Regions from separate parts of the Nostoc sp. CALU 546 genome, predicted to be linked through region 2. Evidence: riboswitches for the same ligand, from Rfam matches in the RefSeq annotation. Region 2 holds a riboswitch; the other holds the start of a gene.
What was found. A riboswitch is a leader RNA that binds a small molecule or an ion and turns the genes downstream of it on or off. The one in region 2 is predicted to bind cyclic di-AMP.
Positions count from the first base shown of each region.

Region 1: it holds a riboswitch for cyclic di-AMP, as region 2 does, so the genes downstream of both, RRG12_RS04935 (glycosyltransferase) here and RRG12_RS24885 (universal stress protein) in region 2, are expected to answer to the same signal.

Region 1 covers NZ_JAWJTF010000006.1:114,446-117,863, forward strand. The annotation lists gene urtC (urea ABC transporter permease subunit UrtC) at 1-430, shown strand, start outside; gene urtD (urea ABC transporter ATP-binding protein UrtD) at 405-1,151, shown strand; cyclic di-AMP (ydaO/yuaA leader) riboswitch at 1,673-1,924, shown strand; gene RRG12_RS04935 (glycosyltransferase) at 2,085-3,356, shown strand.
Region 2 covers NZ_JAWJTF010000057.1:31,417-34,834, forward strand. The annotation lists gene RRG12_RS24880 (ArsB/NhaD family transporter) at 1-566, opposite strand, end outside; gene RRG12_RS24885 (universal stress protein) at 681-1,301, opposite strand; cyclic di-AMP (ydaO/yuaA leader) riboswitch at 1,506-1,723, opposite strand; gene RRG12_RS24890 (ABC transporter ATP-binding protein) at 1,740-2,576, opposite strand; gene RRG12_RS24895 (ABC transporter substrate-binding protein) at 3,032-3,418, opposite strand, start outside.

The DNA.
Region 1 (3,418 bases), on a different contig from region 2:
TTCTGGCTACGACCCTACAGATTTTAAGGTGTTGGTGTTTGCAGTTTCCGGTGCGATCGCAGGGATAGCAGGAGCATTTTACACCATTCAAAGTGGTTCTGTATCACCCAGAGCAATGGATATTGCCTTTTCGATTGAAATGGTGATTTGGGTAGCTGTAGGCGGACGCGCTACTTTAATTGGGGCGATTGTCGGAACTTTATTAGTAAATTATGCCCGCACTTTTTTAAGCGAACAATTTGCTGAAATCTGGCTATTTTTCCAAGGCGCACTATTTTTGATAGTAGTTACAGTCCTTCCTGACGGTATCGTGGGATGGTTGCGTAGTCAAAATATTTCTCTTTTCCACCGCCGTCAACAAATTGTTACATATCCAACCTTGGAAGAAGACCCCGAAGTGCAACATGAACGCGAAAATATTGGAAACTGAAAACGTAACTGTTAATTTTGACGGATTTAGGGCGCTAAATCAGCTTAACTTTAGCATGGATGTGGGTGAATTACGGGTAGTAATTGGCCCAAATGGAGCGGGAAAGACAACATTTCTGGATGTGATTACGGGGAAAGTGCAACCAAGCCTTGGGCGAGTGTTATTCAAAGGAAGAAACCTACGTTCTTTACCTGAATATCGAATTGCGCGATTGGGAATTGGGCGCAAGTTTCAAACACCTCGAATTTACCTGAATTTAACGCCCCGTGAAAATCTAGAAATTACTATTAACAAGAAGAAAAATGTCTTTTCTACTTTGTTTGAACATTCTAATGCTGTTGAAAAGAATAATATTAAAGGATTGTTAGAAACCATCGGTTTAACGCCAAAAGCAGATATTAGAGCAGGTTTACTTTCTCACGGTGAAAAGCAGCGTTTAGAAATTGGAATGTTAGTGGCACAGTCACCAGACTTATTACTCGTTGATGAACCAGTTGCAGGTTTAACAGATGAAGAAACCTATAACATCGGCGAATTACTTTTAGCGCTAGCACAAAGTCATTCAATTTTAGTAATTGAACATGATATGGAATTTGTGCGGCAAATTGCCAAGAAAGTAACAGTTTTACATGAAGGTTCGGTGCTGTGCGAAGGGAATTTTGAGGAAGTTCAAAATGACTCTCGTGTTATTGAAGTATATCTAGGAAAACAGGAAGAGTAGATTTTTACCTTATGCAGATTTAAATACCATTCTATCCCTTTGTTAGCTTAATTCATACCGTAATAAGCCATGCCTAACTTTCTATAGAACTCCTGATTTTTGAACAAGACTAGGAGAAAATACGAGTGGTTAAACAGGTGTAAGAAGAGACATATAATTGATGAGATCATTTAATGTGGGGAGACTTAAGTTCTCCTTCCCTATGAGGAAATGGGGGTTTCCAAACCTCTTTCTTTGCAGGAAAGTGGTTTCGAGTATATTTGTTGACTTTCCAAATATCCTCTCACAGATTTTTTTGCACTAAAATTCTCAAGACTATTTCATTCCCAAAAAATCAATAAAATGTAGCAGTGAATATCAGTAAGCTTCTCGTTGATAGCATCTTAAAAACTCCAAGTTTCCCCTATGCTCTGATTCTCCAACGCTAGGCACAACAAGCTTTAAAGTGATTCCCAGCACACTTTTTTTGTTCATACTGTTGACATAGTTGATGATGACACGTTATAAACTGTGAAGAAAAATAAATCAGTCTGCCTAATCCACTATATTCCCTGAAAAGTTTTGTGAGTAAGGGTAAACCGGAGCGGAGGAACCAAGTTTGGGGCGTATTTTGAAGAAAGTTAGAGTTAAGAGTGAGGATTCAAGAGTGAGGAGTTAAAAGTTACTAAATAGATAACTCATAATTCATAACTCACAACTTATAACTTTTTCAAGAAGGACATCTCTCAGTCCTAGCCCGTCAGCTAACTTCGTCGGCATTGAGAAGAGACTGAACGAGAAGCATTCTTACAAGTAATGCCTTGTTCTCGTCAGTGTCCTTTGGCTGGTAACTTTGTGGTTCGTTGTGCCTGCCCTCGGCCTTGAGAGAGGATAACAATATCTTGATTTCTGGCGTCTGAGGTAGGATTATTTGCCTTGAGGTGAAAATCAGCTATGTTCCAGAATAAGAAACATCGCATTGCTTTAATTTCTGTCGATGGCGACCCGGCTGTTGAAATCGGTCAAGAAGAAGCTGGGGGTCAAAATGTCTATGTGCGTCAAGTAGGTTATGCCCTAGCCCAGCAAGGTTGGCAAGTGGATATGTTCACTCGTCGTAGTAGTCCTGAACAAGCTGCGATTTCTCAACATAGCCTAAACTGTCGTACTATTCGGTTAAATGCTGGCCCAGCTGAGTTTATTGGGCGAGATGACTTGTTTAACCATTTACCTGAATTTATCGAAGAATTCCAGCGATTCCAGCAACGCCAAGGGTTCCATTACTCCCTAATTCATACCAATTACTGGTTGTCTTCTTGGGTTGGCATGGAATTGAAAAAGCAACAACCGCTGATTCAGGTGCATACTTACCACTCTTTAGGAGCGGTTAAATACAGAAGTATTGGTGATGTTCCCGTAATTGCAGCCCAGCGACTAGCTATAGAAAAAGCCTGTCTAGAAACTGTAGACTGCGTGGTTGCAACCAGTCCACAAGAACAGAAACACATGCGGATACTCGTTTCCAGCAAAGGGAACATTGAAATGATTCCCTGTGGTACCGATACTGATAAATTTGGGGAAATTCCGCGGTCTACTGCAAGGGAAAAGTTGGGAATTGCACCAGATGCCAAGATGGTTCTCTATGTTGGTCGCTTTGACCGACGCAAAGGTATTGAAACTTTAGTACGAGCCATTGGCAAGTCGAGTTTAAGGGGTGAGGCTAACCTCCAACTAGTGATTGGGGGTGGTAGCCGTCCAGGTCAGAGTGATGGAATTGAACGCGATCGCATCGCCAGCATCGTCACTGAACTCGGATTAGAAGATTGTACAACCTTTGCCGGTCGCCTAGATGAAACTGTCCTCCCCTTCTACTACGCTGCTGCTGATGTCTGCGTAGTGCCCAGTCACTACGAACCTTTTGGTTTAGTTGCCATTGAGGCGATGGCGAGTAAAACTCCAGTCGTAGCTAGTAATGTCGGTGGGTTGCAGTTTACTGTTGTACCAGAGGTCACAGGTTTACTAGCGCCCGCCAAAGATGAAGTGGCTTTTGCTGCTGCCATAGACCGCATTTTAATCAACCCAGCTTGGCGAGACCAGTTAGGTGAAGCAGCAAGGCAACGGACAGAAATTGCTTTTAGTTGGTATAGTGTGGCATTCCGACTGACTCAGCTATACAGTCGTTTGCTGGCTCCAACTGCACCCAATAACCGACCCCGGATTGCAGCTTAATTTTTACAGTTTTGAGCGCGGTAATATCCTCAAAGTGATTTTACCGCGCCCAAACAGTCAAA
Region 2 (3,418 bases):
ATGACAATAGCAATTACTCCTCCTAAACTCAATTCCAATAAATAATCTGTAAAGCTGATATTCACAGCATCACCGACAATAAATGTAGCAGGATCACCAACTAAAGTTAGCAGTCCGGCACTATTAGCAACAAACACCATTAAAATCAATAAGGGGACGAAATTTATCCCAACTTCTTCCGCCATTGGTGGAATTAAAGGTGCTAGCAACATTACTGTTGTGGCATTTGGTAAGACTGCACAAATGGGTGTCACTATAGCCACAATACCAAGTAATAGACGTTTGCCTTGTCCTTTAGCTAGAAGTACTATTTGAGTGGCTAAATAATCAAATATCTTCGTAGGCTCAAAAGCCCGTACTAACACCATAACTCCAAAAAATAAACCGAGTGTTCCATGACTTTTGCCGATGTAACCAACAGCTTCTTGCAAAGTCATGACGTTGCTAAAAACTAATAATAATGCTCCCAATAATGCCGCAATAGTGAGATGTACCCATTCTGTCATTACTAAAACAATGACGCTTATAAACGTAATCACACTAAGGATTGCTTGCCAGTTTTCCACACCCTAAACTCCCGAAGTTGAATTATTTACTTGGTAGCGAAAAAAGTCACCTATTTGTAGGTGACTTATCTATGATTGCAATTGGATAAAAATTACTGAAATTTGAAATAGCGATTATTCATCAATACAACTGGGAATACCCAAAACGGCGCAGGGAAAATTAGAGCCTAGTGCCTCAATCATCGGATGATTCACAGAGTTGCAACCTAAAAACAGAATATCGGCATTTTCTGCTTCAACAACTTTGGCTAGTTCTGTGGAAATGCAGCCAAAGCGCAAATGAGATTTGAAGCAACCCTGCCATTCTTCAGCCAAACTTCGAGCTTGCCAGAGAATTATATCTGCTTGTTGTAGGGGAGTTACTACTGTCTGCAATTTTGGTTGAGTTAATACTAGTGTGACAGACTTTGATACTTCACTAACCTGACATTCCAATGAAGGCTGTTGTTGTGGAAAACTCAAGATATTTGGATACTGGCTGCTTTGATTATCTTCTAATACATAAACAGCTTGAACTGTAACTTCTACATTAGTAGCTAAACGGGTTTGATGGGCAATCCAAAAGGCAACATCTAATGCCGTATGACTTTTGGGAGATCCGTCATAAGCAACAATTAAATTAACTGCTTTTGAGCTTTGAGGTTTGTTATAAAAAGGTTTTTTTGGTTCTGGCAGCAGTACCATTTGTTCAATTAAGTCATCTCGACCTGTGGCACTTTGTAGACGTGCTAACATTGGCTTGATTTGCACAGCTTTACTTCTCCCAATGAAATGAATTAGCAATGAGAAGCAGGGGGGACAAATTTTGGATTTTGGACTTCGGCTACGCTCAGTCGAACGATTTTGGATTTTAGATTGAGTAACGATAACCAAAATCTCAAATCTTAAATTCAGTCAAGGAAACCCCAATAATAACTGTATTACAGCCAAACTCTTGGGGGTTCCTTCCATTGCCTACGGAGTTAGCTGACGGGCTAAGACTGGAAGGTGTCTCTCTCTTAGGAGTGCTGAGTCGTGAGTGCTGAGTGTTGAGTTAAAAATTAATTATTCTTCACTTTTTACTCTTAAATTGCCGCTCTCTGCAAGATTAGCCCCAAACATTGGTTCCTCCGTTTCAAATCCAGCTTTCATGAATTTGAATTAGGCTACCCACTAAAAAAATGATAATCTAATTTACTCGTCTTGGGCAAAATATCGATCAAGGAAATTTAGGGCGTGGTTGCGGAGTTCAAAATATTCTTTTGAGTTTCGCATGGCGGCGCGATCGCGTGGATGCTCAAAAGGAACTTCTAAAATCTCCCCGATATTAGCAGCTGGGCCATTGGTCATCAAGACGATGCGATCGGACATATAAATTGCTTCGTCTACATCGTGGGTAATCATCATCACTGCTTGACGATTATTTTCCCAAATATCTAATACTTGCCGCTGCAATTTGCCACGAGTTAGCGCATCTAGTGCCCCAAAAGGTTCATCCATCAGCAACATTTTAGGACGAATTGCTAAGGCTCTGGCAATACCTACTCGTTGTTTCATACCTCCAGAGATTTCATCAGGATATTTGTCAGCCGCCGCCGTCAAGTTTACCATTGCCAAGTGCTGATTTACAATGCTAATTTTCTCAGCCCGATTAGCATTTTTTAGCACTTCATCCACAGCTAAACGGATATTTTCTCGTACTGTTAACCAAGGTAACAAAGAATAGTTCTGAAATACCATCATCCGCTCGGCTCCTGGCTGACGAATTTCTTTTCCATCTAGCCGGACTGAGCCGGAAGTTGCTTTTTCTAAACCAGCTACTATCTTGAGTAGAGTTGATTTTCCACAACCTGAGTGACCAATTACAGAAATATATTCATCTTCACCAATGGTCAGATTAACTCCATCTAAAACGACAAAGTTCTCTTGATCAGGTGTCGGATAAGACTTGACTAAATTTTCAATTTCTAAAAATCCAGTGCGGGGCATAACTTCGGTTTGGGTATTAATAGGTAATGAAGTATATTCCATCATCAAATGCTCCCGAAATAATCTAGTCAATCAATTTTGGATTGTTTCCGATCAAAAGGATGCTGGCTGCTGATAGCGCAGCATTAGCGACGTATGATATAAATGGTCGCTGACCCACCCGACCGTATTGAACAGACAGGCTAACTTCAAAGTAGTAGTAAGATACTTGCCGCAGATAAATCGGTAGATCGGGGAAAGAACACTGTTAGCTGGTTTGCTATTGCAATAAATCCAAGCGGTGTTGTGCAAATAAAAATCAAACTGCCTGGGGTAGACGGGCGGCTGCCTGTTGACGCTTTGTAAGACCATCATCGGATTTAGTTCCGAATTTCTAGTAATAGGAATGCCTAACGTGGCAAGAGCGGATGAAACGGGAAACCCAAAAGACGAATAAGACCGTCGTTGCTGTAGTTGAAATTGGAAGCTCCTTTTTCAGCGAAGCAAAAAGGGGTACTTCACGACATGAAAAAGTTAGTGGGAGCGTTAGCCCTGATAGCAAAACTATTCAGATAACCCACCGGATCGCTGGGGTCGAAGCCTTTCTTATCTATAAATACTTCTGGTGGTTCGACCTTGTAATCATCCTTGGGACACTGAATGCCCATTTCAGATGCTATCTCCCGATATAAATCTGTTCTCCAGCCATCTTCGGCTAGTTTCTCGGCATTTTTGGGGAATTCCTTAATTTGTCCCCACCGCGCTGCTTGTGTCATTAACCAGATACTTCTCGATCTCCATAAGAATGTCGAGTGTTCTCCTGGCTGCTTGGGAAGGTTGTCAGGAATATCGAAGAAAATCGTGGTGTCATCGGCTTGGATGGTGCGGTCTTTGCCGTCAAAGCC